Regions from separate parts of the Paenibacillus sp. FSL W7-1088 genome, predicted to be linked through region 3. Evidence: riboswitches for the same ligand, from Rfam matches in the RefSeq annotation. Region 3 holds a riboswitch; each other region holds the start of a gene.
What was found. Region 3 has a riboswitch for cyclic di-AMP ahead of MKY42_RS00535 (C40 family peptidase). Riboswitches for the same ligand answer to the same signal wherever they lie in the genome.

Region 1: another riboswitch for cyclic di-AMP. It lies ahead of MKY42_RS07350 (hypothetical protein); the one in region 3 lies ahead of MKY42_RS00535 (C40 family peptidase).
Region 2: another riboswitch for cyclic di-AMP. It lies ahead of MKY42_RS19340 (3D domain-containing protein); the one in region 3 lies ahead of MKY42_RS00535 (C40 family peptidase).

Annotation. Positions count from the first base shown of each region.
Region 1 is NZ_CP150216.1:1,637,750-1,647,857, reverse strand. It holds gene MKY42_RS07360 (Nramp family divalent metal transporter) at 1-40, shown strand, start outside; gene MKY42_RS07355 (HAD family hydrolase) at 183-875, opposite strand; gene MKY42_RS07350 (hypothetical protein) at 1,039-1,437, opposite strand; cyclic di-AMP (ydaO/yuaA leader) riboswitch at 1,555-1,730, opposite strand; gene MKY42_RS07345 (glutathione peroxidase) at 2,097-2,573, shown strand; tRNA gene MKY42_RS07340 (tRNA-Leu) at 2,720-2,802, opposite strand; gene MKY42_RS07335 (urease accessory UreF family protein) at 3,177-3,923, shown strand; gene MKY42_RS07330 (hypothetical protein) at 4,196-4,399, shown strand; gene MKY42_RS07325 (hypothetical protein) at 4,427-5,080, shown strand; gene urtE (urea ABC transporter ATP-binding subunit UrtE) at 5,106-5,801, opposite strand; gene urtD (urea ABC transporter ATP-binding protein UrtD) at 5,779-6,588, opposite strand; gene urtC (urea ABC transporter permease subunit UrtC) at 6,551-7,645, opposite strand; gene urtB (urea ABC transporter permease subunit UrtB) at 7,664-8,569, opposite strand; gene urtA (urea ABC transporter substrate-binding protein) at 8,720-9,970, opposite strand.
Region 2 is NZ_CP150216.1:4,320,249-4,330,356, forward strand. It holds gene glp (gephyrin-like molybdotransferase Glp) at 1-40, opposite strand, end outside; gene MKY42_RS19305 (HNH endonuclease) at 213-503, shown strand; gene MKY42_RS19310 (DUF4247 domain-containing protein) at 617-1,363, opposite strand; gene MKY42_RS19315 (DUF4178 domain-containing protein) at 1,375-1,881, opposite strand; gene MKY42_RS19320 (DUF350 domain-containing protein) at 1,905-2,306, opposite strand; gene MKY42_RS19325 (PspA/IM30 family protein) at 2,402-3,073, opposite strand; gene MKY42_RS19330 (hypothetical protein) at 3,203-3,547, opposite strand; gene MKY42_RS19335 (polysaccharide deacetylase family protein) at 3,695-4,483, shown strand; gene MKY42_RS19340 (3D domain-containing protein) at 4,618-5,286, opposite strand; cyclic di-AMP (ydaO/yuaA leader) riboswitch at 5,289-5,485, opposite strand; gene MKY42_RS19345 (amino acid ABC transporter ATP-binding protein) at 5,772-6,494, opposite strand; gene MKY42_RS19350 (ABC transporter substrate-binding protein/permease) at 6,481-7,944, opposite strand; gene MKY42_RS19355 (M20 family metallopeptidase) at 8,126-9,301, shown strand; gene MKY42_RS19360 (alpha-glycosidase) at 9,546-10,108, shown strand, end outside.
Region 3 is NZ_CP150216.1:102,493-112,600, forward strand. It holds gene MKY42_RS00490 (PAS domain S-box protein) at 1-1,793, shown strand, start outside; gene rluF (23S rRNA pseudouridine(2604) synthase RluF) at 1,812-2,513, shown strand; gene motB (flagellar motor protein MotB) at 2,645-3,463, opposite strand; gene motA (flagellar motor stator protein MotA) at 3,450-4,250, opposite strand; gene MKY42_RS00510 (hypothetical protein) at 4,485-4,778, shown strand; gene MKY42_RS00515 (4a-hydroxytetrahydrobiopterin dehydratase) at 5,031-5,327, shown strand; gene rbsK (ribokinase) at 5,358-6,359, shown strand; gene MKY42_RS00525 (cytochrome c) at 6,699-7,058, opposite strand; gene MKY42_RS00530 (GNAT family N-acetyltransferase) at 7,209-7,703, opposite strand; gene MKY42_RS00535 (C40 family peptidase) at 8,104-8,574, opposite strand; cyclic di-AMP (ydaO/yuaA leader) riboswitch at 8,578-8,715, opposite strand; gene MKY42_RS00540 (hypothetical protein) at 8,968-9,810, opposite strand; gene MKY42_RS00545 (M1 family metallopeptidase) at 9,821-10,108, opposite strand, start outside.

The sequences.
Region 1 (10,108 bases), 1.5 Mb from region 3:
GAATGTGTATCTGATTATCCAGACCATTATGTTGTTCTAGGTTACATGGAACTACGCCGTATTTTGTCTAACTCAAAAAGGCTGATCAACTCAAGTAACGCATCCCTTGAGACGATCAGCCTTTTATATGTTTGAGCATTAACCTGATCCATACTAACCGGATCTTAAAAAACGCACTTCATTTAGTTGTCCGAATTCGGAGTTACCATCAACAATGGAAGAAGCTCCTCCAGTGATTTAATCGTCCAGTCTGGACGTTCTGCATCCGCAAGCTCCGGCTGGAACCTGCCATAACCCTGCAAAATCCGGATCGTGTGCATACCCAGCTTCTTAGCTGGAATAATATCATTATCGATCCTGTCGCCGATCATGACCGCTTCCTCGGGTTTACATCCCGCCTGTTTCAACGCTACAGCATACAATTCAGGATCAGGCTTGGACACTCCTTCTTCAGCCGAACAGGCCAGCACATCCACATACTTGCGCAAGCCGTAGCTATTCAGTCGATTTTCCGTCCCCGGGCTCTGATTGGCAATGATACCAATCTTATAGTGCTGCGACAACGTCTGAAGAACAGCGTCGGCTGACGGGAAGGGTCGCTCAAGCTCTTTGCGGAACTTCAGCTTCTCCTGTATCTGTTCCCGGTGCCCCTCATCGCTGATCAGAGTACGAATAGCCAATTTCATCGGCCATTGCTCGTAATTTCGGTAGGAGGCCGCAAATATGTCTCGCACCGTCTGCATCTCCACCTGATAACCAAGCGCACAAGCTTCACGAACGAACTGACCGATAATATCATCTACCGGCTCCCATTCGTCCACGAGCGTATCCCCCACATCAAAGAACAACCATTGTATTCCACGTACATCCGGCACGCCTATTCCTCCTCGTTAGCCACAGGAAATTATCCCTATTTCCCAAACCATAAAAAAGAAGACCCACCATCATGCATGAGTCTCCTCAAGAATCCGTTTTATTCATGATTTCAATTATAACAGGCAGCTGACACTGGATCAATCACAGGAATAGTACGAGTCACTAGCCATTAAGCAGAAATCCAACTTCCCCGTTCAAGGAATATACAATACGGTCTGCTCCCATTCCCCGATAGATCCCTTTGGGATGACTTTGTTCGGTAATCACACACAGGGACTTGGATGTCCAGGATCGGCAGATCTGCAAATATCGACAGGTTAGGTTTAGGCTATTTTCAAAAATAAAAACATTGCCGACACTGCCTTGCGGCAAAAACCATTTCTGAGCTGCAGCCGTGTTCATGCGAATGACATGCTCTACACCGATTCTCCGGAGCCTGCGCTCTTCCCCTGCACTGTTAGTCAGAACGGCAAACGGCATTTTTTTGTACATCAGCAATTTGATAAATTTACGTCCTGCTTCATTTGGAGCAGTCACTAAGATCATCTCTTTATCCATCATTCGTTCCTCCCTTGGCGTGAAAAGACAACAAAAAAGAAGCGTGGGGGACCAAGGCCTCCCGGACGCTTCTTCAATAATCCATAGCAAAAAGACACTATGAACCAGCGTACGGCTTGTTGCCTCTCCCTTTAACGCTTACGAGGTTAGCTGACGGATTCGGGCGCGAGAGTCGCCCTATTTCCGGCTGTCACCGGAAAATTCACCCCATGGATGCCCACTGTCCTGGACAGTTCATCCTGTTGGTTCCCCCGTTTCCCACCCATGAATGAATGGAAACTCAGCGATTAAAACATCGTTCTTATATCATCATAATCAGAGCGATATTATCGTTTGTTTCGTTTTTCATGTAAAATTTAATTTAAATTGGAATTACGATATGAATCATACACCCGTGCCATATTGGTGTAAAGTCTGCGCAGATCACCGAATCGACGGATTTTTGCCATTTCACATCAATAATAGCGCTTACAACACATCCATTCTCTACCCATCTCTTCAAAGCTCTCTAATTCTCTCTCTAGCGAAAATAAGGTAGCAAATCAGTCACAGATCATACACGACAGCTTGAAATGGAGTTAAAAAAGCAATATAAATTTTGCAATATTTAATTGCAATCAATATAATAGAGGATATAAGAAAATGAGATGGAGGCGATTTTCATGTCAGTCTACGACTACAAAGTAAACACCCTTCGCGGTCAGGAAGTTGAAATGTCCAACTATCGTGACAAAGTACTGCTTATCGTAAATACAGCAAGCCAATGCGGCCTTACACCTCAATTCAAAGGTCTGCAAGAACTTCAGGACAAGTTTAAAGACTCCCCATTTGAAGTTCTTGGTTTTCCAAGCAACCAGTTTGCACAGGAAAAGGGCTCCTCTGACGATATTGCTGAGTTCTGCCAGATGAACTATGGTGTCAGCTTCCCGATGTTTGAGAAAATTGATGTGAATGGTTCAAGCGCTCACCCTCTATTCCAGCATCTTACCAAAGAAGCACCGGGCGTACTCGGCTCCAAAGCCATCAAATGGAACTTCACCAAGTTCCTTGTGGATCAGAACGGTCGTGTTGTGAAGCGGTATGCTCCCAAAACAACACCTGATAAAATTGAAGCAGACATCAAAGCATTGCTTAAATAACAAGTAAAGGCCATCCCACCCCGGCAGACAGCATGAGCATGCATTCAGGGGAATCGGATGACCTTTTTTTTCGGACCCGGTTACTGTAAAAAACACAAAAAAAGAAGCTCCCCATACGGGAAGCTTCTTCTTAATCGTTCTTATGATGCGGTCGAGAGGACTCGAACCTCCACGGGTATACACCCACTACCCCCTCAAGATAGCGTGTCTGCCATTCCACCACGACCGCATGTCGTAAATAATCGGCAACAGAATTGATTATACCCGGTTCATGTTTAAAAGTAAAGCATTTTTATTAATATTATTTTAACTGCGCTTTTCCTCCCATAAATCGTATAATCTCGTCATTTTCTCCTACGAAGTGCATATGATTAAATTTGATCTCGTTTGTATATCCGATTAGGCTGATCACTCTACTTTCTTTATGACCACTCTTCATATTCTCTCAGTAGAACATAACTTATAAAGTTATATAAAATAACATTAAATAGATTTTATAGTTAAACAACCAAGAAACTATTGACAAAAAGCGGATATTTATGTGAATATATATATCATATAATTCGGATTTACAAACATAAAACGAACCAAAAAGGAGTATAAATGTTATTTAACATAACATTTAACGAACGTAGGAGGCGAAAGATTGTGAACCGTGGGAATAAGCTGCTCGATTACGTCAAACTGCTTGATTCCTCTATCCAGGTCGGAGGCTTCACCCATTCCTTCGGAATGGATGCCCATATCGCGGAAGGTACCATTCGTAGTGCTGAAGATCTCGAATCATTCATGCGCTGCCAATTGCATCCCAGCATCGTGCGTCTGGAAGGCATGGCGATTAAAGGCATATACACCGCCGCAGATCACAATGACGCGTGGCGTACAGCCCTCATCGACAAGCTCGTCCATGTCCAGCGCACCCCAGTCAATCTTAGAGAACATGCGACCACAATGGGCAAACGACTGATTAAGCTAGCTCGTGCACTCCACCCCTGGATTGATTTTAGCCACCTCGAACACACCCTGGCTAAGTATGAATCCGTCGGCTGCCTCTCCACTGTTCACGCCTGGATTAACCACCACCTCGAAATCCCTGTCGAGGAGGCGGTCCTTGGTTATCTGCATTCAGCCATGAGTGCCTGCATAACCGAAGCCTCCAAAGTAATTCCTCTTCATACCGATACAATCCAGGACCTGCTGGTTCGCCTGGCCGCAGACCTGGAACATGAATGGCATACCGTCAGCGCCTCCGCTGCCGATGGACTGGTACAACCAACCTCAATGTCCATGAAAACGTTGTTCCCAAGCTTTCACATGCTTGGAGCAGGGCTTCACGCCTACCGAGCCTAATCTACCCCCTCCCCTTCATACCCGCGTCCTCACGCAGTAAAATATATAAAAAACACGCCGCAACCTCATTGCTGGCGTGTTTTCTATGTCAATTATTTTGTCTATTTAACGTATTTACGCCATTTTTCATATTAAAATACACTTATTTCCGTCTTTTTTAATTGTTAGATGACGCAAATACGTATATAATAAAACATACAGCTCGCATATCTATATACTTTACACCAAGAATAACCAGCTGAACACTACATTCCAACGAGGGGTGAACCCTTTTGAACAAAAAGAAACCTGTGACTCCTTTCGGATGGGCCATCAAACGACGACTAACCGAACTCCAGGTCGACCAAAAGACATTTTGCGAACAGTATGGCATTCCGCCATACCGTCTGTCCAATCTCATTCACGGCACGCGTAAAGCAACCCGGTTCAGGAACCAGGTCGCTGACATTTTGGAAATTCCAGATGATTTAAGATAAGATTTCTGCCAAGGAGGAGCTCATTTCATGAGATACTTAATATCCGATCTGGAGAGATTATCGTTCCAGTCCATGCAGCACCAGCTTATCATCGTCGACCACAACTGGATTATTCGAAGCTGCAACACCGCTTGGCAACACGGACTCGGGCAACTTCTTCCCAACCCAAGCGTAGCAGGCCCCTCAAGAACAGCACCTGAACCACCTCATTACCTTCACCTTGTAGAGGGGTGGACATTCCGCGAGGAGAAAGCAAAGAATGCGAAAATTGTTCAGGAGTTAAAAAGTATCACTGCACCTTTTAAAGACAGTTATACATACGACATCTCCGTTCGGACTATCAACAACGAACAGCGGTGGTTCCGCCTGGAACTCACCCCATTGATTCAGGCCGACCCATCCCTGCTGTCTGATCTCGCATTGATTGCACACACGGATGTGACCGAACAGAAACAGACAGAACGCCAATTGAAGAAGGCCCTGTCTGAAGTGCGTACTTTGCGCGGACTACTTCCCATCTGCGCTGTCTGCAAACAAATTAAGGATGAACAGGACAGCTGGAACTCTGTTGAGAGTTATTTGGAGAAGCACACTCATGCCGAATTTACCCATGATATCTGCCCGGATTGCATACGAAGACTATATCCCAAATACTCCAACATTCTGGACAAACGTTCCTGAACTCACCCTACACCAAGAACCCAAGCTACACAGACAGGTGGTGCTCAAACTGCGACATATCCAGCTCTCGCGGTGTTCCTTGCAGTGCAATTGCCCCTTTGTCCATTACATAGATATAATCTGCAGCACCGCGTACAAAATCAATGCTTTGTTCCACCAGCAAAATGGAGATTTCACCCTTTGCCTTAATTTGCAAAATGACCTGCCGGATATCCTCTACGATGGAAGGCTGGATGCCTTCTGTCGGCTCATCCAGAAGCAATAATCCGGGCCGGGAAGCCAGCGCGCGGGCAAATGCCAACTGCTGTTGCTGTCCGCCACTCAGATCACCACCCTGCCGTCCATACATCGTGGCAAGCACCGGAAACATCGCCAGCACATCCTCCGGGAACGTCTTCCCCCCTGTGCCACTGGTCTCCAGACCCAGCAGAAGATTTTCCTTTACCGTAAGCTGCGGGAAGATCTCCCGCCCCTGCGGCACATATCCAATCCCCGACCTGGCCCGCTTGGCCGGATCGTGGGTGGATAATTCCTGACCTTTCCACTGAATACTTCCCTTGCGCGTTTTAAGAAGCCCCATCAACGTCTTCATCAAGGTGGTTTTTCCTACACCATTACGACCCATCAGGCACACCACCTGACCCGGCTCGACATCCAGACTCACACCGCGCAGCACATTGCTCTCCCCGTAGCCGGACTCAATTCGTTGCAGCGACAGCATGTTCATCCCTCCTTTTGCCCAGATACACTTCAGCGACTCTCGGATCTTCCTGCACTTCCGCCATCGTACCTTCCTTCAGAAGTTTACCTTCATGCATCACCGTCACTTTTGCTGCATACTCGCGAACGAATTCCATATCATGCTCCACTACCACAACAGACCTTTCTCGCGCAATCTCCTGCAGTAGTCGGCCCGTCTTATGTGTTTCTTCATCCGTCATCCCCGCTGCCGGCTCATCCAGCAGCAATACACGGGGCTCCTGCAGCAGCAGCATGCCAATCTCAAGCCACTGCTTTTCCCCATGTGATAGCGCCCCTGCACGTGCATTCACACGGTCCTGCAGACCAATCTGGAGCGTAATCCGCTCCATGGCCGTACTTATTTTTGAATACCGCTGAATACCCAGAGCCTGTAAAGGAGAACGACGAGTCTCCGCAGCCAGCGTCAGGTTCTCCTGCACGGTCAGACCAGCAAAGATCGATGGAGCCTGGAACTTGCGCCCTACCCCTTTTCGAACAATCTGGTGCTCCTTCAGACGTGTCAGATCCGCACCATCCGCCATCTTCACTGTACCGGACAAGGGCTTGGTTTTGCCGCAAATCACATCCAGCATCGTTGTTTTCCCCGCCCCATTGGGGCCGATCAGAAAATGCAGATCATGCTCATGCAGCTTCAGATTCATGCCTTTGACCGCAACAAAACCGCCAAATGCCACCGTAATTTCCTCAGCGACCAGGACTACCGGAACGTCAGTAGACTTTTGGTTTTTCCTGACTGACTGGAACATGCACAACCTCTCCTCTCCGTTTCAGCAAGCGCACCACATGACGGTATACACCAACAAGCCCACTCGGCATGAACAAGACCACTGTTACAAAGAGCCCACCAATGACAAACAACCAACCTTCCGGATAAGCTTCACTGATGCCCGTTTTGGCTGCATTCAGCACCACAGCCCCGATTACCGCACCAATCAGCGTTCCACGACCGCCCAAGGCAACCCATAACACCATTTCAATTGAAGGCACAATCCCCATCATGGAAGGCGAGATGATCCCTACCTGGAGCACAAATAACATACCAGCGATTCCCGCCAGCGCTCCGGAAAGGGCGAAGGCCAGTGTTTTAAAGCCAGCCGGGTCATAGCCAAGAAAGCGAACCCGATTCTCCCCATCCCGCGCAGCTTCAAGCACCTGACCAAACCTGCTGTTCACAACCCGGCGACAAAGCAGGTAGGCGAGCACCAGAATGGCAAGCGTTATATAGTAGAGAGCAATCGTTGTCCCTGCCGAATGAAGGGTAAAACCAAAGATTGCGTTATATCCGGTTATACCGTTAGTCCCTCCCGTCCATTCCTGTTTGCCTACAAATAACGTTACGGTAATGAGGACTAACGCTTGGGTCAGGATGGTAAAATATACACCGGTGATCCGGTTACGGAACGTGAACCATCCCAGGGCAAAGGCCAGCAATGCCGGAAGAGCGATGCCCAGCAATAGCGCCACCGGAAATGACCTGAACGGCTCCCAGAACCACGGCAGACCGCTAAGACCACTCCATCCCATAAAGTCAGGTAGTGTTGAACCACTCGCCTGCAGCTTCAGATACATCGCCATGGCGTACCCGCCAAGTCCAAAGAATACGCCATGCCCCAGACTAAGCACCCCTCCATATCCCCAGATCAAGTCCAGACCAATCGCCAGAATGGCCAGGGCCAGGAATTTCGCTAACAGACTAAGCCGGAATTCCGTGGAAATGAGTGGAGCCAGACACATCATAATCAGGACAACCGCCCAGATGATCTTCATTTTCAAACTACCCGTCTTGAGAAGTGCCGACATCATATAACCCCCTTCTTCGCATTAATCCAGACTCCGGGTCCGTATAGCAACGAGCCCGCGCGGCTTCCATTGCAGAAAAGCTACAATACAGACAAATACGAGCACCTTACCGATCGAGGCCGAGGTATACGTTTCGAATAATGTATTGAACATGCCAATTCCAAGCGCACCACACACAGTCCCCACCAGTTTCCCCACACCACCCAGCACAACCACCATGAACGCATCCACGATATAATACGTGCCCAGCGAGGGACCAATCGGGCCAATCAGTGTCAACGCACATCCGGCGATGCCGGCAATGCCCGAACCGATGGCAAAGGTCATGCCATCCACTCGTCTGGTGGAAATCCCGAGACAGCCCGCCATGCTTCGATTCTGCATCACGGCCCTCATCCGTCTCCCGGAAGAAGTCCGATAGATGTACAAATACATACATAGCAGCACAACCGCGACCAGCGCGATAATGAAAAGACGTTTATACGGAAACACAATGCCGTCCGCGATGGTCAGACCTCCGTTAAGCCAAGCCGGACTGGACACCCCTACATTGGGCGCCCCAAATATCGTTCGGGCCAATTGTTGCAGCATCATGCCTACGCCCCATGTAGCAAGCAGACTGTCGAGCGGTCTCCCATACAGATGCCTGATCAGCACCACTTCCAGCAGCCAGCCTATAAGAGCGGCCACACCAAAGGCGATAGGCAGAGCCACAATAAAATAGACATCGAACCACGCTTGCGGAGCATACGAAATGAACAAGTTTTGCGTCACATACGTAGCGTAAGCGCCGATCATGATCAATTCACCATGCGCCATGTTAATGACATTCATCAATCCAAATGTAACCGCGAGTCCCAACGCAATCAGCAGCAGGATGGAACTGATGCTTAACCCATTGAACATTTGCAGGACAAACATATCCATCACCTTTCCCTCCTCATGCTGTGAACATCTGAATAATTTTATACAAGACATCATTTACGTTTCGCATCAACGCTTTACCGTAATGTTGTAAGAGGGTGTGTTGTCGCACCCTCGTCTGTTATTCAACAGTTGTGACGTGAGATGCCCATGCTATTTGGTACTAAGGGAAGCGCCCCACTCGTACGTTTTCAGATACGGATCAGGTTTGACGGGTGCGCCGGAGTTCCACAATTCCTTGAACTGTCCATCTTCCTGCACTTCACCAATTCGCACCGTTTTGTAGATATGCTGATTCTCTCCATCCACCGTCACTTTCCCTTCCGGCGCATCGAATTCCAGACCTTTAGCGGCCTCCTTTACCTTTTCAACATCGGTCGATCCGGCTTTTTCAACGGCTGCTTTCCACAGATAAACGGCTACATATCCCGCTTCAATCGGATCGGCCGTCACCCGGTCAGCTCCATATTTTTCTTTATATTTCTCTACAAATGTTTTATTTTCAGGTGTATCTGTCGTTTGATAATAGTTCCAGGAAGCCAAATGTCCTTTCAGTACATCCGCCCCAATCCCCCGAATTTCTTCCTCCGCCACACTCACTGACAGAGTCGTCAACTGTTCGGAAGAGATCCCGGCATCCTTTAATTGTTTGAAAAAGGCGACATTGCTGTCTCCATTCAGCGTGTTGTATACAATATCCGGCTTGGCAGCCTTGATTTTGCTGATAATCGTACTGTAATCCGTGTGCCCCAGCGGTGTATATTCTTCCCCCACCACTTCGCCACCCTCAGCTGCAAGCTGAGCTTTAATGACCTGATTGGCGGTTTTCGGGAAAACATAATCCGAGCCCAGCAGGTAGAACTTCTTGCCCCTGTTCTCCAGCAACCAGGTTACGGACGGTACGATCTGCTGATTTGTCGTGGCTCCTGTATAAAAAATGTTGGGTGATGATTCCAACCCTTCGTATTGCACCGGGTAAAACAACAGACCCTTGTTCTGCTCAAATACCGGAAGCATCGCCTTCCTACTCGCAGAGGTCCATCCGCCGAATACAGCGGCCACTTTATCCTGCTGCAGCAATTTCCCTGCTTTCTCTGCAAATGTAGGCCAGTCGGAAGCGCCGTCCTCAACCACAGGCTCAATCTGTTTACCCAGCACCCCGCCTGCTGCATTGATCTCTTCAATGGCAAGCATCTCCGCATCCTTAACCGACACTTCACTGATTGCCATCGTTCCACTTAGGGAGTGAAGAACACCTACTTTAATGGTGTCTCCGGATGAAGCTGGCTCTACCGTCCCACCGGAACCCGTCGCCTCAGGCGGCGTACCACCCTCCACACATCCTGTCAACGCAATGACTGCACCAAGCAAAACACTCCATAACTTGACCGACCTCTTCTTCAATAGCCTACACTCCCTTTTTTTAGTCTATTGACGAACATTAAGGACATATATGCCCGAAATGTTCGTTGATCCAAATTATGGAGTCTTACACTCACGGTGTCAATAATGCTTACACAATTTTATTTTATGCATACTCGT
Region 2 (10,108 bases), 3.1 Mb from region 3:
GTACTTGTATAGCTTTACGGATAAATTTCGAAGTCGACATATCTGTTGAATGTGAATTTATTTTCAATGGCGATAGAACCTCCCTGGGTCATTTGTTCATCTTAAAAAGTGTAGCCCGAAAGCCAGGTCATGACAAGTACTCACCAACAACCCATTCACATGAAAGACGAATCGACAGACCATAATATGTAAGAGAAAAGGAGCTGACATATATGAACCAACAATGCGAATTATGTGGAAGGGAGCCTGTCGAGACAACCGTCCATCACCTGACACCAAAAGAAATGGGCGGAACGCACATGCCTACTGCCGATCTCTGTATCCCTTGCCACAAACAAATTCATTCCCTATATACCAATCGTGATATTATGACCTTAGGTTTAACTGGAATACAGGCACTAAGGCAAGATGAGCGCATCGCTCCTTATATCCGCTGGATTCGCAAACAACCTGCCACAACCATTCCTCGTGTTCGAAAGTCTCATCATGTCCGCAAATCGTAAAACAAAAAGAACAGCGTCCAAGGTCATGTTCAGTGGCATAGCTCGCTCCACCTTACCTTTTCACTGTTCTTCTGCGAATGATTTAATATTGCGGGTCCCTTTCATGAGAAGTGCTACCTACGCCTCATGATTCGGCCACCGCCAACCCTCGTTTTGGGCTTTTTATAAGAGCTCTTCGGTGAATCAAACAATCCTCCAAGGCCGCCACTGCTCTTATTACGATCAATTGTACCTTTGCTTTGTTCCTTATTTCGGCTGAATAATCCTCCACCGGACCCTACGCTCGAATCCTTATCGCTGCCACGCCGGGTAATTGACCCTTTTCGGTCAACGGTAATCGGTGGAGCCACCTTTTTATCGCTGCTCGTCGGTGTCCGATAGGAGCCTTCTCTTGGCTTGTACGTGTCCTTGTTCGTATAACCCCGATACGTACCGGACCCTCTACCCCCGAACGAATCAAACAAATTACCGATTAATGTTGCGGTTAAGTAGCCTTGCAAAAAGGACGAATCATAATTCTGCCGAACATATTCCTTGGAATCCACCTCAACCAAGGTGTCTTCCACTTTATTCGGGTCTTGCTGCAAATGATAATACTGGTCCTGATACACCAGGAACATCCGCTCTGTATTTTCCGCCGAGATCTGATCCGGCTTCCGCTGTTCAGATAATTCCTGAGCGACCTCTGGAACGGTACGATCGGCAGCTCGGTACACATAGGATGTCGTGTTACCACTGCCGCTGACCGATTCAAGCGGATATGTGTCCTGAACGGAAGGTGCTCCGCACGCGGACAGCAGCGACATCACAAGGCTGAGGACCAGCATTAATTTTAATCCATGTGCCAAGCGCTTTTTCATTGGAACCTCTCCTAGCTCGAACGAATCACTTTGATATCCGCAGGAAGAATGGACTCACCCTCATACAGTGTAAATCTTCTGTCTTGCCACTCCACACGCAAAAGCATGTTATCATCAGACTGATATTGCCATACTAATTGTTCCCCCGCCTGACCATAGGGTGTCCTGCCTGCAGTGGTTACCATTCCTCCGTATTCTTCCTCCAGATGATACGCACGTCCATCCAGATCCAGCAATGTAGGCACCTCATCCGGTGCATCGAGACGTCCATCAATGGGTGTATAGAGGGCATACCGGGTCATTTCCCGTTCTTCAATATGCAAATGTCGGATTGCCGTACCATCCTGCAACGTGAGGACAGCCGCATTCCGTGCTCGATGATGTACCCGCCCAACAACTTCATAGGTGACCAGCGAAACCTCACAGATATCACCAGGTGCCAGCTGAAGCATAGTTTTCTCTGCCTTAGGCGGTTCAGGTTTGGCTATTATCCCTTTAATCCGTTTCCACACACTCATGCCCATTACTCCTGTTCTTTATCTTATAAACAAGCTGCAATAATTAATGCGCCCACGATATGTAGGGCACCCGAGAACAAACCGTAACCTGTCTTGCCCTGCTGTATTCCCGTATCCAGATCCAGGTTGGCCCATCTCCGAATCATAAAGTGAACCACACTCTCCAGAATCAGCAAAATGACAAAGGAAACAACGGATACAAGCAACGCTTCTCCAAGATGACCCGCTGTCGAAATGGAGGTGGCGAGTACGTATCCCTGAGCAAACAGCTTCATAACCATACGTGTCGTAACGGCCATATTGCCGGCCTTCACTTCGGCAAAATCCTTATACTTCGTGAACAAAGAATCCACATACATCAAGACAAACAGCAAAACCGAACCCGATAACGTCCAGACCAGCATTGCCAAAATGTTCAAATCCATTTACATAGCCCCCACATTTCAACATGAACCGCAATTAAAAGCGAAGGAGAAACGCTGGTCTCTCCTCCGCTAGTGCCCCTGCTTGCTTACAAGGTTTAGTTCTTATTTTCGTATTGCTTCATCAATGCTGCCAGTTCATCCTCGACAGCCTGATCCTTGCCCAGCTTCTCAAACTCATCGTCCAGCGATTTACCTTTGGACGACATCTCATTGCTGGCTTCAGCCTGAGCTTCCATCTGCATCATTTTTTCTTCCATACGCTTCATGCCGGCACTTGCAGTGTCGGAGCTAAATCCGTTCAGCGCCTTGTTGATTTCGGTTTGAGCTTTTGCCGCGTTGTAGCGCGCAACCAATGTTTCGCGTTTATTTTTCATTTGAGTCAATTGTTTACGCATTTCGTCCAGCTTGCCACGAAGGTTATCGGCAGAAGCTTTATTTTGATCATAGCTTGTTTTGTATTCAGCCATCTTCTCTTCAGCGACTTTTTTCTCTTCCAGTGCCCGACGGGCCAAATCCATATTCTGTGCACGTGCTGCTGTATGTGCTTGCTCCTCACGTTTCTTCACGAGAGCTTCCTGTTCTTCGAACAGCTGCTTGAATTTCTTCTCAATGGCAATCTGTGCAGCAACAGCTTTCTCCGCATCTTCAAGATCTTCCTGCATATCCCGGATATATTGATCCGTCATCTTGATCGGATCTTCTGCCTTGTCAATAATAGAGTTAATGTTAGACATGGTTAAATCGCGTAATCGTTTGAAAATGGACATTATGGTATTCCTCCTAGTCGATAGTTCATCCTTGTATATAATCATACATACGTGGCAATGTTCTACTCGTTTCAATTTTAACAAAAAAAATCATAAAAAACGATTTTAGCCTATTTTGCTTACATCGAACTATTGAATTAGTCGACCCGTTTGGCACAGCTCCTCATCAAGCAGCTTCTCTGCAGTCTGCACAATCTCATCAATCTGCATCCGCGTAATGGCGTCAAAGTGAATCCCCATAATCACAGTGACGGTTACCTTTAAATGCAGGGCAGCCTTACGTGCCAGTCTTTCACACAGTTCTTGTTCTTTATGTCCTGGAATATGCACCGTAGCTCCACTCACCCGTTCACGATCCGGATAAAATATCGCTACTGCTCCAATGTGTGATCTGCCTCCAGTTATTATAAAAACCTTATCTTCTCCTGCTTCGATCACCTGTAACCGAACGGAATTTAAGTCGTATGTACTCATCCTGCTCCACCTGTCCTTTTCTATATATATGGTGGAATTATGGCTTTGATTTTCTGAATCAGCAATGAAACATCTCACATCATGCATAAATACGGATGGCCCCGGGCATACCAAAGAGAACGCAATTTGGGAAAAGGAGGCACTAACATGCGTATACGCCTCATCATGTTATCCATCATGGTCATTCTTCTGGGAGGAAGTTACGCTCCTGCTCAGTTATGGGCTTCTTCAAGCCCGCAAACCGAACCTGCTTCGAAGTCTGATTCTTCCGAAGAGGAGCAGCTGACGCTGGGACAGCTCCGACAGAAATATGCGGATACATTCAAAACGAATGGCCCCTCGACAAAAAAGGTCGCACTGACTTTTGATGACGTACCTGATCCACGGTTCACCCCGCAGGTGTTGGATATTCTAAAAAAACACAAGGTGCGGGCTACGTTTTTCATTGTGGGACATCGCGCCGAGAAACATCCGGATTTAGTGAAACGCATGGTGAAGGAAGGGCATATTGTTGGCAATCACAGCTACAATCACCCGGAGTTCAGTAAGCTGACCATGAATGCATTTCGCAAACAAATCTTACATACCGGGGATATTATTCGGGATCTGGTGGGGTACACACCCAAAATGATTCGTCCACCTTACGGCGACATTAACGAGCAGCAGCTGCAATGGGCAGCCAAACAACATTACAGCATTGTGAACTGGAATGTCGATTCCCTGGACTGGAAGGGCCTCTCCAAAGAGGAAGTCAAACAAAACATCCTGTCCGCCGTCAAACCGGGTTCCATTGTTCTTCAGCATGCAGGAGGCGGTGTCGGATCAAAGCTGAGTGGGTCCATCGAGGCGTTGCCTGAAGTTATCGAGGAATTGCGTAACCGCGGGTACGAGCTGGTGACTTTGGACGAAATGCTAGAACTGCCAAAGGGCAAATAGGTCAAAGAATCCAGAAGTCGGATATTCAAAAGGGTGCCCTTCAATCACATTCTCGTGATTAAGGGACACCCTTTACTGTTTAATTTAGATTTAGTTGGAATCACATATGATGATGTGCAGCTACGCTTTGATTTTTATTTCAAAATGTAAAGTTCAACATCCTGAATACCAAATGTGCTCACGGATTGTTTGCTGCCAGGAATAAAGATATCGATCTTATGGCCTTTAATGGCGCTGCCCACATCACGAGCCGTAGCGACAAATGCCTGTTTTGGCAGTCCTGGGTGTGTATGACCTGTTACCAGTACCTTAGTTCCCAATGGAATAATACTTGGGTCTACTGCAATGGTTCCCAATTCGAGCGGGTTACCGAAGTAGTCCACAGCACCCCATCCTCCATTTTCGGAAGCGTCCGCGGAGTATGCTGTTGCTTTGACATCGACCGCTTTGCTGTAATCAAACGTTTTTCCCCAGGCTTGTACAACTTTACTATCTGCATTAACGTCAAGACTTGCAGTAGTGATCGTTTTAGCCTCCGTTTTAGCTTCTGCAGCAGAAGCTGTGTACGTTGTTTTTCCAGGAATCGTAATTTTCAAACCACCATAAATGTTGTAAGCTGAAATGTCATTGTTAGCTTTGATAAGAGCGTTAAGTCCAACTCCGTATTGTTTGGATAAGGTATAGAAGGTATCCCCCTCTTTGGCCACATGAACTGAATCAGCGTGAGCCGGAACGGCCTGAATGAGCATTGCTGCTGTCAGCAAAGCTGTTGCTGTTTTGGCTATACGTTTCTTGTTAATCATGGTCTTCCTCCCTCATTATGCCTGCGAAGTTAGTTGTCGGATTCGGATGGAGGAAACCACCCTATAGGTTCAATTACATTAAGAATTTATGTAGCCCTAATTCACCCCAAGCCGTGTGCAAATGATTCTTCCCCAAGCACACTCTGCATCGTTACATCCCCCGCACTCCCAACTCCGGAAGTTTCGGCAGGAACAAATATATCACAATTTTGTAACCAAGAGTCGTAGTAAATGTTACCATCTGTCTAATTCACTTCAACATCATGGCTGAATCTAAGCGGTTTTTTTCAAAAAAATGTCTATTTGAGCTTATATCGCTGATGACAGAAACGTTACTTTTTATGTTAATCCGTGCGTTTCCTTACATAACAAAACAATCCCTGCCGACGGGTCGTCGACAGGGATGTATGAGGGGATGAAATTCTCATCCAAAGTATAGATTTTGCAATTTCATCCTGATCTTCATCCTGAATAACTTGGATGTATTAGAGCACTTTAGCAAGGAAGTCACGTGTACGTGCATGCTTGGGCTCACCGAACACTTCAGCAGGCGTTCCTTCTTCTACAATTACCCCGCCATCCATAAACAGGATGCGGTCACCCACTTCGCGTGCGAAGCCCATCTCATGCGTCACAATAACCATGGTCATGCCGCCCTCTGCAAGCCGCTTCATAACATCCAGGACTTCACCCACCATTTCAGGGTCCAGTGCAGACGTTGGCTCGTCAAAGAGCATGACATGCGGCTGCATCGCGAGCGCTCTTGCAATAGCTATCCGTTGTTTCTGTCCACCGGACAGCTGATTTGGATAGGCGTCTTTTTTGTCAGAGAGGCCCACCGTCTTGAGCAAATCTGCACAGATTTGTTCCGCTTCATGTGCAGGCTGTTTCTTCACTTTAATGGGAGCAATCGTAATGTTCTGCTGCACCGTTTTGTGCGGAAACAGATTGAAATGCTGGAATACCATCCCCATTTTTTCACGAGTTGCATTAATGTTGTGTTTCGGGTCAGTGATCGAAACTCCCTCAAAGTTAATCTCACCGGAAGTAGGTTTCTCCAGTAAGTTCAGACAACGCAAAAAGGTACTTTTCCCCGATCCGGACGGACCGATGACCACGACAACCTCGCCTTTGCCAATCGTTACGTTAATGCCTTTAAGCACTTCGTTCTTATCATAGGATTTATATAATTGTCTAACGTCTATCACTTGCACCCAACTTCCTTTCCAGTCGACCCAGCAGTTTGGACAAAATGAACGTCAGCACAAAGTAGATGGCTGCCGCAATCAGGAATGGATTCATCCCTTGATACGTAATATTTTTGACCACACTTGCCTGGTACATAATGTCCACCATACCGATAACCGAGATAATGGAGGATTCCTTGATAATGGTCACGAACTCATTACCGATCGCCGGCAACACCGCTTTGAACGCTTGTGGGAGCACGATGAAGCGCATGGCCGCACCTCTGCCCATTCCTAGGGAACGAGCTGCTTCCAGTTGGCCGCGATCCACACCCTGTATACCAGCACGGAAAATCTCCGCAAGATAGGCACCACTATTAATGGATAGTGTGATAATCCCCGCCTGAAGCGGCGAAAATGTAATACCGAACGTCAAGGCAAGCCCGTAATAGATAATCATCAATTGAACCAGCATTGGTGTACCACGAATAACTTCAACGTAAGCTGTTCCAATCCAACGCAGAATTGAGACGTCATGCAGACGTAACAGACAGATGATCAAACCGATAATTACCCCGAATATTACACCGAGTGCAGACAGTAATAGGGTGTAACCCACACCTGTTGCATAAAAGCTTTTGTATTGCCAGAACACTTGAAAAATGTTTTGATCTTTTTTCACCTTGTCTGCCATCAACTGGCTTGCTTCAGTGACCATCTGATCGATTTTATTTTCGCTTTTCAGACGTTCGAGCGTTCCGTTCACTGCATTCAGCAATTCCGTATTGCCCTTACGAATCCCGATTGCCGCTTCGGCCTGCTCTTCATCCGGAATAGCCGGAGCTAGTCCAATCACATCATCCAGGTAACCGGCAGCTACCGTATCCTCAACGATTGCAGCATTTACACGATTGGTCTGCAATTGCAGTACGATATCAGATATTTTATCAAGTGCTGTCAGTTTTGCGCCGGGGATTCCCTGGCCAATCGTTTCCTGAATGGAGCCCTTTTGGACACCAATTTTTTCATTTTCCAGATCAGCCATGGTTGGATATTTATCTTTATCCGCATTGCGAATCATGATGACTTGCTTGGATTTATAATAGGTATCGGAGAAGTCAATGCTTTGTCTACGCTCATCCGTTGGCGTCATTCCAGAGATGACCATATCCACACGACCACTCTGTAACGCAGGAAGAAGTCCGTCAAAACCCATATCCTCTATTACAAGCTCTGCGCCTAGATCCGCAGCAATTTCTTTAGCAATCGAAATATCAAATCCGACGATTTGGTCTTTACCATCAATCACTTTATGGAATTCATATGGTGCAAAATCGGCACTTGTACCGAGCACCAGCTTTTTACTGCCTGAATTGCCTGTAGTTCCCGTTGCCGACGCAACAGGTGCAACCGTAGTTAACAAGACCACAAGAGCTAGCAGCATCATGGTGTAACGACTAATCAATTTCAACCCTGTTCTCCCCTTATAATACTTTGTATGCTTTCTGTTGTTGATGCCTGAGTCATTATAAAGTAGAATGCATGATTATGCAATGCATTTCGACATTACAAATCCTGACTAGTTTCTGAAAAATAACCGCAACTATGATATAATTATTGAATTATTTTCATTTTTGCTTAAGGAGTCCAGCATGACACATACCAAAACACAAATTTTCACTGTAATTGATCAATATGCTTCCCGTTTTAAAGAGATTTCATCATACATTGGTGCGAATCCCGAACTTGGGAATGAAGAATACCTCGCCTCTGCCCGGTTAAAAGAAGAGCTTGCATACCATGGTTTTTCCGTAGAAGCTCCTGTCCTGGGCTTGGACACCGCATTCATCGGTACGTATGCTGCATCCAAGCCAGGTCCGACCATTGCCCTGTTATGTGAATACGACGCACTACCGGAAATCGGTCATGCTTGTGGGCACCATCTGATCTGCATGATGAGCCTCGGAGCTGCGGTAGGTCTGAAGTCCATACTGGATGAAGTGGGCGGAACATTGAAAGTGTTCGGTACACCAGCGGAAGAAACACGTGGGGCCAAAGTGCCTATGGCTGAAGCGGGTTTATTCGATGACTGTGATATCGCACTGATGGCGCATCCTTATTACGCGTATGAGAAATCTGGCAGCTCCCTGGCTATTGATGCCGTACAATTTGAATTCCATGGGAAATCTTCGCATGCTGCTGCAAGTCCACATGAAGGCATCAATGCCCTGGATGCGGTTATCCAGACGTTTAATGGCATTAATGCGTTCCGTCAACAAGTGAAAAGTACGGTTCGTATCCACGGGGTTATCAACAGCGGAGGACAGGCAGCCAACATCATTCCTGACTACGCTTCTGCTCAATTCTATGTACGAGCCTCAACGAGAAAAGAGTTGAATATTCTCACTCAACGTGTAATTCAGATTGCGGAAGGTTCTGCTCTGCAAACCGGATGCCGGCTTGTGACATCCAATTACGAGACATCCTATGATGAGATGGTCACGAATGAATCGTTATCTGCTGCATTCAGTGCTAATCTGCTTGAACTCGGCATTTCTCAAGAAGAGATCGTCAGTGGCAACGACCATGGTTCCATGGATATCGGTAACGTATCCTTGCGTTGTCCTGCAATCCATCCGTATATCCGTGTTGTGGACGAAGTTCATACGCTTCATTCCATTGAATTCCGTGATCTGGCGCTTCAGGAACGGGCCCTGGATGGTATGATCCTTGGAGCCAAGGCAATTGCTGCAACTGCTTATGATGTTCTTACACAGCCTGAGCTGCTGCAAACCATTCAAACAGAGTTTAAGCAAGCAAGTCGCTAAGTTTTTCGTGAACTGTTGTATATTAACCTAGGGTGTTCCCCATGACCTGCATTTCAGGTCTTAAGGGGCACCTTTTTTTGTTTTGATAAGTACGTATATACGGACACAAGGTGGAGATGCTGTGAAAAGAAAACATTGAAAAATGTTGAAATTCTTACATTTAGCGACCGCACTTATGGTTCATATGCTCTCTAACTTGGTTATTTATAGCTATAACTGTATCTTAGTTTCAGGAGGTGTTGTCATGCTGCTCGAAGCGATGTATCACGTTCCCCGCGATAAATGGGCCTATGCTTATAATCCCTCGACGATTCACCTGCGTGTACGAACGAAGAGAAACGATGTGCAATATGTGACTGCACTGACTGGTGATAAATATGATTGGAATGGAACCTATAAAGAAATTCAACTGGAGAAAGCGGCTTCCGACAGTATGTTTGATTACTGGGAAACTGCAGTTAAGCCCAAATTCAAGCGCCTGACATACATCTTCCGCATTACCGCTGGTACCGAAAATATTTATCTGGCTGATAACGGAATTCATTATGCTCAGCCATATCCTACCGGAGGATATTATGAATTTTCCTATATTCATGAAATCGATGTGTTTAAGGTTCCCGAATGGGCCAAAGAAGCCGTGTTCTACCAAATCATGACCGAAAGGTTTGCCAATGGCAATCCCGACCTGAACCCTGAAGGAACCCAGGAATGGGGTGGCCGACCTGAACTGGATAACTACTTTGGCGGAGACCTGCAGGGGGTGCTCAATCACCTGGATGATCTGACTAAGCTCGGTGTTAATGCCAT
Region 3 (10,108 bases):
ATGATGGGAAGAGGAATTACATAATCAATCCCTTCTATAATAATGCCGCTGTTGACGACTATGTGAAGATCTCTGGTCCAGACGAGATTTTGAATAAGATTCGTGAAGTGAATCCTTCGATTCTGGAGATTACGGGCATTAATCCATTGACCTTCGGTAGCTCGAGCATGAGTAATGACGGAAGGGATACGAACCATAACAAGTTGAATAACAGGCCAATTCGTTTTGGTACCTATCAATATGGTGCCGCAGAAGAGGATCACAAGGCGGTGGTACGGGCAATTCGTACTGGGCAGAATGTATCCTTTGTCAGTGAAACTCATGAACAGAAAGTGCTCAAAAGTTTCATTCCGATATTCACCCCCAATGAATCATCATATGTGATTAGTATTGTCATGGACTATAAGCAAATATCCTCAATGGTATCGGAACAACTGGTTAGCCATGCCTCGATTTCGCTTGTTTTGCTGGAGATTGTGATCTTTGGCAGCTATTTGCTCGCAGGCTACATTACGCGTCCTATTCAATCTATTTTGGGCAAAGTGAATGATGTGGCTGACGGTCACTTTGATTTCCGTCTCAAAGTGAGAAGGAAAGATGAACTGGGGCAATTAGCGAATCGCATTAATGCCATGATTCGTAATTTAGGACATTATACGAATCGTCTGAAACAGATGTATGAAGAAAATCGTGCGGTAAAAGAGCATTTGGAATCGATCATTAACCAAACGGCAGACGCGATTCATATTACGGATCTGGATGGAAATGTTTTGCGGGTAAATCGTGCCTTTGAGCAGTTGTACGGCTGGCGCAGTCGTGAAGTGGAAGGCCGCAAATTGAAGATTATCCCTCCTGGTACTGAAGAGGAGATGGAAGAGCAGCATGCCCAGTTGATTGAGGGTATGTCTATTACTTCCAATGAAACGACGTGGATGAAGAAGGATGGCAGCCGTGTCGAAGTCAGTGTGAGTACAGCACCAGTTCGGGATGAAGCAGGCGAGATTACCGCATTGATCAGCGTATCAAGGGATATTACCAGCCGTAACCGTATGGAGGAGTTGCTCAGACGTTCCGAGAAACTGACGACGGTAGGCCAGCTGGCAGCCGGTGTTGCGCATGAGATACGTAATCCGCTTACGACCCTGCGTGGGTTCCTTCAGCTCCAACAAGAGACGAACAAGCTTAATCATCGACACTTGGACTTGATGCTGTCCGAGCTGGATCGAATTAATCTTATTGTGGGTGAGTTTCTGATACTTGCCAAACCACAGGCGGTTCATTTTCAAGAGCGGGATATTCGCTTCATTCTGGGAGATGTTATATCATTGCTGGACAGTCAGGCACATCTGCATGGTGTGGAATTTATACTGAATGCTTCATCCGATTCAGCTATGGTACACTGTGAAGAGAACCAGTTGAAGCAGGTCTTCATTAACTTGCTGAAGAACGGCATGGAGGCTATGCCAGACGGGGGTAATATTCGAATTAAACTCAATCCTGACCAAGAGAACAGTCGGGTTCGGATTGAAATTAAGGATGAAGGCACTGGAATTCCAGAAGAATTAATGCCCAAGCTGGGGGAACCATTCTTTACAAGCAAGGAATCGGGAACAGGGCTTGGCCTGATGGTCAGCCAGCGCATTATTCAATCACATAAGGGCATGATGGATATCAAAAGCGTCATGAACAAGGGGACGACCGTCATTATCGACCTGCCTGCCTCCCAACAGCAAACGGAGCGTACAGAGGAAGAGCATAAGACGGACAATGAACCTACAGACGAAGAGAACTAGATGAGGTGAGATTACCTTTTGCGTATTAATAAATTTATTAGTGAAACAGGTTTTTGTTCCCGTCGGGAAGCAGACAGATTGGTGGAGAGCGGGAAAGTAACGATTAATGGAGTGACGGCAGAGCTGGGCAGTCAAGCTGAAGATGGCGATGATGTACGAATTAATGGTCAACCTATTAAGGAAAAACGGAAACACGTATATATTGCGCTCAATAAACCTGTCGGAATAACGAGTACAACGGAGCGGCATATTCAAGGGAATATCGTTGATTTTGTAGGGCACAAAGAGCGCATTTTCCCCATTGGTCGCTTGGATAAGGATTCGGAAGGTTTGATTCTGATGACCAATGATGGTGATATCGTCAATCGAATTCTAAGGGCAGAAGGACGCCATGAGAAAGAATATATTGTGACCGTGGACCGTGCGGTAACGCCAAGTTTCTTGAGAGGCATGAGCACAGGGGTCAAGATCCTTGGTGAAATGACGCTTCCTTGTACTGTGACTCGTATATCTGAGCGGGTGTTCCGCATTATTTTGACGGAGGGAAAAAACCGTCAAATTCGCCGGATGTGCAGTGCATTTGGCTATGAGGTTCGGAAATTGAAGCGGATTCGTATTATGAACATTCATCTCGGGGGACAGGCCACAGGAACCTGGAGAGAACTGACAGCCGCAGAAAAATCGGAATTAAGCACTCTGCTAGATTACAATATGGAATAAATGATGATAACTAAGGCGCTGCTTCTCTCAAGGGAAGCAGCGCCTTTTCATATCAGTGGATAGAAAAAAAGGCACTCTTCTGGTATGAAGGAGAGTGCCTTGAGCATTCGTTTGCTACAACGAACGATTCTTTAGTTACCTTGTCCGACTGCTTTCACGGCCGTGTTGTTACTCTGATATTTCCGGATAATCGAAACTTCTACCCTACGGTTTTGAGCTCGTCCAGCATCCGTTTGGTTGCTAGCGACTGGGTGATACTCCCCATAACCGCTAGGTGTGAACTTCGAAGGGTCCAGCGCCTCATTCAATAACAGAATTTTGAGGAAATTCAGTGCTCGATCGGCACTCAAATCCCAGTTATCCTTATATTGGCTGTTCGAAATGGGAACATTATCAGTATGACCAGACACAACGACCTCATATTCCGGGAACTCTTGCAGCATGCTCGAGATGGCTTTGGCCAGCGAGCGTGACTCGGGTTTAACATCAGCCCGGCCAGAGGAGAACAGGGCGTTATCACTGATTGTGATCTTGAGCTCAGACTGATTCAGCTTCGTATTCAGCTGATCGGAAAGCCCGTTTTTCTGAATATATTGATCAAGCCGTTTCTTGAGTTTCTCCAGATCTTCCTGTTCTTTCTGAGCCATCTGCGCATCTGTAATCTGAGCTTGTGTCTTTTTGGTGATATCTTCAGGCTGCTGTTTGTTCTTGCCCAAATCTGTAGTAGATTCTGTAGGGTTCATGGAGGTATGATCCAGTACACCCGAACCACCGTTCAATGCGCTGCTCAGTGCGGAAGCCATCTGTTCAAACTTCGTTGCATCTATAGAGCTCATAGAGAATAATGTGATAAACAGAGCGAGCAACAAGGTCATCAAGTCGGAGTAGGGAAGCAACCAACTCTCGTCTATATGTTCTTCATGCGGTTCGTGTTTTTTAGCCTTTTTCACCTGATGAGCCCTCCTTCTCTTCCAACTGTCTACGTTCGGAAGGTGTCAGGAATACAGATAATTTTTGATTAATGGCAATGGTGGATACACCAGATTGTATGGATAACAAGCCTTCAACCATCATCAGCTTGATTTCCATCTCTTTTTTGGACATCCGCTTCAGTTTATTGGACATCGGATGCCACAACACGTAACCACTGAAGATACCGAGAAGTGTCGCGATAAACGCCGCTGCAATCGCATGCGAGAGCTTTTCCATATCACTGAGATCGGCAAGCGCTGCAATGAGACCTACAACGGCCCCGAGTACCCCGAGCGTTGGTGCATACATCCCCGCTTGAGCGAAGATCAAGGCACCGCCACGATGGCGCTCTTCTGTAGCATGAATATCTTCCATGAGTACATCACTTACAAATTCCTGATCATTGCCGTCAATAATCATACGCATACCGCCGCGCAGGAACTGATCATCAATATCTTCGACTTTCGATTCAAGTGCGAGCAAACCTTCACGACGGGTAGTGGAAGCCCAGTCCATAAATGTGCCGATTAGAGAAACACGGTCAATCAGTTGTTGCTTTTTGAACAGTACCCCGAAAAGCTTGGGGATTTTTTTAACTTCAGACATGGGAAATGCCATGAAAATAGTTGCTGCCGTACCAACAAAAATAATAACGTAGGCTGCCGGGTTGTTAACCAGGTTGATTAGGGGCGCACCCTTCAGGAACATACCCAATACAAGTGAAACCAGCCCTAAAACTAGTCCGATAATCGTTGAAATTTCCATCATACACCTCATCCATGAGATAAAATTGAATCCTTTCAAGCGGCTTTATTCGGGCTTCCGGACGAACGTTACACCGCAATCCGTTTAATGTTAGGCATCCTTTAGGGATGCAGAAACAGTTAAAACGGTCATGTATAGTATTTATCGACCAGATGGCCTTTTTTTTTAAGGGTTATTTTCAGGTATAATAAGATCAAATCTGCTCCTTAGGGGCCAAATAGGAGTGAAAAGCCAATGGGCGTAAAGCATGGACGGGATTATGAAGGAATATTGACAGATTTGACAGAGGCTATAGGCCGAATACCGGACCGCTATGTTTTCTTTGAGATGGATGAGGAAGAATGGTCACGCCTTGGTGTAACAGAGCAGCTCGAAGTGGATGAGGCGCTGGCGGAAGATCTGTTCTATGCGCTGGGTGAGGAAGCGGTCATTCCGGTAGGAAGTGGAGTGGTCATTCATGACAAGGATCAGCACCGAATTCATATCTTAATAGGTGAAGAAGAGCTGACTTTTGTACCACTCATTTAGTATGCACACATAAGATATTTGGCATGGAAAACCGGGTTGGAGAATCTCCCTAAAGCCTTATGGTTAGTGGATCTAGCGCCATTTGTACTATTGGAATTTGAGGCTTGTCCGTGGTAAGATGATAGTCATGAAACGGGCGAACCGCAGGGCGGTGGACCTATGCGTTTGGGTTGCTATGGTAGCACCAAAGGTTTCGGTGGCAGCATGGACAGGTGTCTGTGATGAGCCATCATATGGGGAGGAAGATAACGTATGGTTTTTACGCAAGAGGAAGTCGAAGCTCATCTGGGAAGGCTGGAAGGCTGGGAACTGGAAGAGGGACGATGGATTGTCCGCAAGTTCGTATTTTCCAACTACATGAAAGGGATTGCATTTGTGGACGAGGTCGCAGCGATTTCGGAAGCGTTCAATCATCACCCTTTCATTACGATTGACTATACAACAGTCACACTGCGTCTCACATCATGGGATGAAGGTGGCATCACATCTGTAGATATTAAAGAAGCAGAGCAATATAACGAGGCTTTTGAGAAAATGAGGTCGGAATAACCTGGATCGGTTATTATCGCACTACCAGAAATGAGTGAAGCATACATGTCAGACGATATTCAGAACAAACCTCTTATTGCTGTTGTAGGCAGCCTCAATATGGATCTGGTGGTGAAGACGGACATCATCCCTGAGGAAGGCGAGACGGTGAGCGGGGAGGAACTGCACTATTTGGCCGGGGGCAAAGGCGCCAATCAGGCGGTTGCTGCTGCACGACTGGGCGGACAGACAACGATGATTGGTGCGGTAGGTTCGGATGGGTTTGGTGAACGTCTACTGCACAGCCTGACGGAAAGCGGGGCGGATGCCTCGCAGATTCGCATTCTGGATGATACCGTTACGGGTACGGCCTCCATCTGGCTCTCCAAAGGAGATAACCGGATTATTGTCATTCCCGGAGCGAATGGTCAGGTTGTGCCTGCGATGCTGGAAGAGGCGGATACGGTAAAAAGCCTGACTGCAGCCGCAGCGGTGCTGCTGCAGCTGGAGATCCCGCTGCCTGCGGTCACCCGCGCCGCCCAACTGGCGGCTGAAGGCAGCGCATTGGTGGTGCTCAACCCGGCGCCTGCCGTGCCGGGTCTGCCCCAGGAGCTCCTGCGGTGCGTCGACGTCGTCACGCCGAACCGCAGCGAGCTCGCCGTGCTCACCGGCCGGGATGATCTCCGGCCGGAAGACGTGGATGCGGCGGTCGTAGAACTCGCCGCATCCCTCGGGGCCGCTGTCGTCACGACGCTCGGCCCCGAGGGGGCTGTATACGCGGCGGCGCCTGGCGGCCGCGTACAGGCAGGGCGTGCCGGCGCGTGCCGTGCGCGCGGCTACGCCGTAAGCGCCGTCGATACGACCGGCGCTGGCGATTGCTTCAACGGCGCGCTGGCGGTAGCCCTTGCGCGCGGAGAGACGCTGGACGCAGCAGTTGGCTTCGCCATGGGCGCGGCTGCGCTGTCCGTGACGAAGCTCGGCGCCCAGTCCGGGATGCCGTTCGCACGTGAAGTGGAGGCTTTCCTGGCTGAGCAGCAGGCAAAGACGCCGTAAAGTATGATGCTTTGCTTAGAACGAGTCATAGACAGCTGTATCGGGATCGCTTATGCAGCCGGATAGCCATGGCTCGTATGTTTCTTACTGGAGCATCCTACGCATTGAACACATGAATATGACCAAGAGGCTCTTACTCTCCCGACAGGGGGAATAAGAGCCTCTTCTTCTTATGAACAGTTGATCAATTCAGCGACCACTGGAATACGATCGACTACGTGGTGCATCCAGAGCGATGATGGCTTGGAGCATGCGTGAGAGCGAAAGGACGGTTGGGGTCCCTCGCTTTAACACGCGTGTAATCTGAATCCTATGATTCGCTGCCTTAGTCTTCTAGCCTTACTTCTTCTCCGCCAGCCACATCGCAATATTCGCGATTTCTTCATCCTTCAGCTTGTCTTTGAACGAAGGCATACCGCCGCTTTTACCTTTGACAATCGTGGTATAAATCTTCTCCACATCGTCCTGGCTACCAATCTTCTGCAGACTAGGGCCCATACCCCCTTGAAGCTGATCACCGTGGCAGGTAATACAGTTTGCTTTGACCAGTGCCTCAGCCTGTCCTGCATCCATTGTAACTTGTGGCATCGTCGGTTTCGCTTCTTCTGCAACTTCCTCTTTCCCTGGAAGCGTAAACATTAGTACAATAGCTAAAGCGCACGCTGCAAAAAATACCCCGCTCATGATCCATTTGTGCATCCCTTATGTCCCCTCCAGAATGAAAGATCATCTAACTTGAAACTATCCATATCATTATAACGGAACCTGTAGTGACATCATAGCATTTTGTGGTAATTTTTTGAACTAATCACATAACCGGGGACTTTTTAGGGTGATTTTATGCACTATTTATTCGCGTGGACCTTCATAGACCATACAGTAAAAAGGTTTCAAACCGCTCGGTGTCTGTCGTTCGTATGTATCCTTCGTAACAAATCCGGCTTTGAGATAGACGCGAATGGCCCGGTCATTCCAGGTCAGAACTTCCAGATCAATTTCGTTTGCAGGGTTCCGGCGAATGGCTTCCTGCACAATGGCCAAGACAAAAGCCTTCCCTTGCCCATGGCCACATCGATCGGGGTGCATGCCAAGCCCAATGCGGGTGACACCTTCAAGCGGGAAGTATTGAGCGAAACCGCAAATCTGCTCATCCTCTCCCAGCACCACCGCATATTGTTCCTTCCGTAGCTGGGGATCGCCGAATTCTACTTCAAGTGCTTTCATTTGCTCCCAGGGCAGCCAGCTATAAATATTATAAGGCGGGTCATACTGCCAATCGCAGATGAGCTCCGCATGTTCTTCTTGCATGGGCACAACGTGAAACGTCACAGGGGCTTCATCCATACAAAACTGCACGCTCCTCTCATTGTGAACAAGCGATAATGATTTTGATTTGTCCATATCTATATCCATATGTCATTCCATATCTAAGCTTGTTTTCACTCTACAAAAGAGGCGTTCATTTGGCAAGTCCTCGTTTTAGAAAAAAAAGTGAAACAAAAGTTCCGGTAATTTCGTTTATATTATAGTAGGATGGGTAAAAACATGATAAGAGCACGGACGAAGCAATGAAAATAGCTCTAAAAAACTTAAACTTAGGTTTGATCGCTATCCCGAATGCTTTGAAGGAAACGAAGCACAAAAAAACCGCCGGATCCATTCCTGCGGAGAATGTACCAGACGGTTCTATTATGCTTCGTTACAGTAGTTTTATTGTTCCAGCATGACGTTGCTCAGCTTGTCCCTAGTCGATGGCCAATGTCTCATATGCGTCCGTGCTCATAATGCGTTTAGCGCCAACATAGCGGTTAGCCCAGTAGCTTTCACTTAATTCGCTGATGGTAACTCCTTTGGAAGAAGAGGAGTGTGCAAACTTTCCATCCCCTACAAAGATCCCTACGTGCGAGACCCCTTTACCCGTTGTATTGAAGAATACCAGATCACCTGGTCTCATTTCCATACGGGATACCGAATCACCCATGTCGAATTGTGAACTCGATTGGCGAGCCAGATCAATACCCAGCTTGTCGAATACATAACTTGTGAACCCAGAGCAGTCAAAGCCGTTAAGCGTTGTTCCTCCGCTTTTGTATGTAGTTCCCATTGCTGAATCAATGACTTGGTCCATTTTTGAATCTGCGAATGCGCTGCCTGCTCCAAGCGATAATGCAAATGTGAGGCTAAGTACAGCTGCGGTTAATTTCTTTTTAAACAAGAGATATACCCCTTCCAATGCCTGCGAGGTTAGCTTAAGGATTCGGTTGAAGGTCCCCTATGATCCCTCTGTTGCAAGATCAATTCACCCATAACTGGTTCCCCCGCTTCCCAGGTGCTAGGAATTTGGCTATGCTAGTTATGCACCTGCGAAATCAAGAAATGACGATTAAATTTTAAGTAGTTACAAATATGAAGGTAAAGATTACAAAGTTGTTACTAAAAACTCACTGCGATTATTGTAACAGAGGTATATCACTTTGGCAACGTTTAACAACAAAATTAGCAAAAAAAACCTCGACCTTTGACGGGGAAAGGTCGAGGTTTGCTTGTTTAAAGGCTTTTGATGAAAACAACTTTACATAGAGATGGTAACCATTTTTAACCGTGCACGTTAATCCTTGATCGAATTGGACTGCCATAACCGGAAATGGGCGCATATTTTCCATAGGCTTAGCAAGCACCGGGCAAGTGGATACGTCTGTTGTAGTATAAGACCAGTTAAACCCGTTAGTAACCATGAAGCTGAAGTAAAGGCACCAAAGACCAGCAGATGAAGGCCGCCCAGCATGACAGCGATGCCGATCAGAGTGATGACCTGGCGTAGTGCAATCCATAGAGCTTGAAACGTACCACGCGCTCCGCCTTCCCCATCAGGAGCTGAGATACCAAACTGCATGTAGAGCAGGATATGATGGATAACCCACCCGTATACAATCCAACCAGCAACATAGGGAATACCAGGCAAGAGCAGATGGAGGGAATGAAAACCTTCCATAAAGATAGAATAGAGCTTTGGTGCGAGCCAATAAGCAGGCAGCAGCAGCAAAAGGGTACGAATGGTGTAAAGCAACAGCATCGGTTTCCACAAATTTTTGATGCCACGAATGAATGGAATGCGCTCTTCCGAATGATTATAATGCTGGAGCGAGTAGAGCAGCCCTGCCTGAATGAGAGGGCTAATCAGCATCCGTAGCAGCAGCATAGCCCCTAAAATCCATAAATAGCGATGGACCTCCGGATTCGTTGTCAGGCCGAGTTGGCTCTCCATTTTGAATAAAATTGTACTGAGTTCCCCTACATCAGGGTCAGGATAACGCAGGAGCAGCGGGACCACAGCTGACTGAACCATTCGATAAAGAAAGTATCCCCATACTAATTGATAGAGAAATAAAAGTGCTGCAATGAACATATGCTGACGGACGAGAAACCAGCCTTCACGTATTTTCGCTTTCACTGTATCCACCTCACCATGACAGACTTCCGAATATGGCTTCTATAAGTTTGGTTGCACTCATGCTCCAGCGGGATTTGGTTGGCTCATCCAGTCCGGCTTTCAGAAAATTGTTCATATGATGGTTCTCCAGCACAATGGTGTACAGCGGATCAGTCATAGCCCAGGAAACAGGGGAAGTATAGGTCAGTTTGTAGGTAATGCGCTCCTCGCTGCCATCCCATTCTTTCGTCATGGTTTTCCCGTCTTCGAACATAATTCGAACAGGCACCTTCTTATATTCACTGCCTTTTTTCTGGAC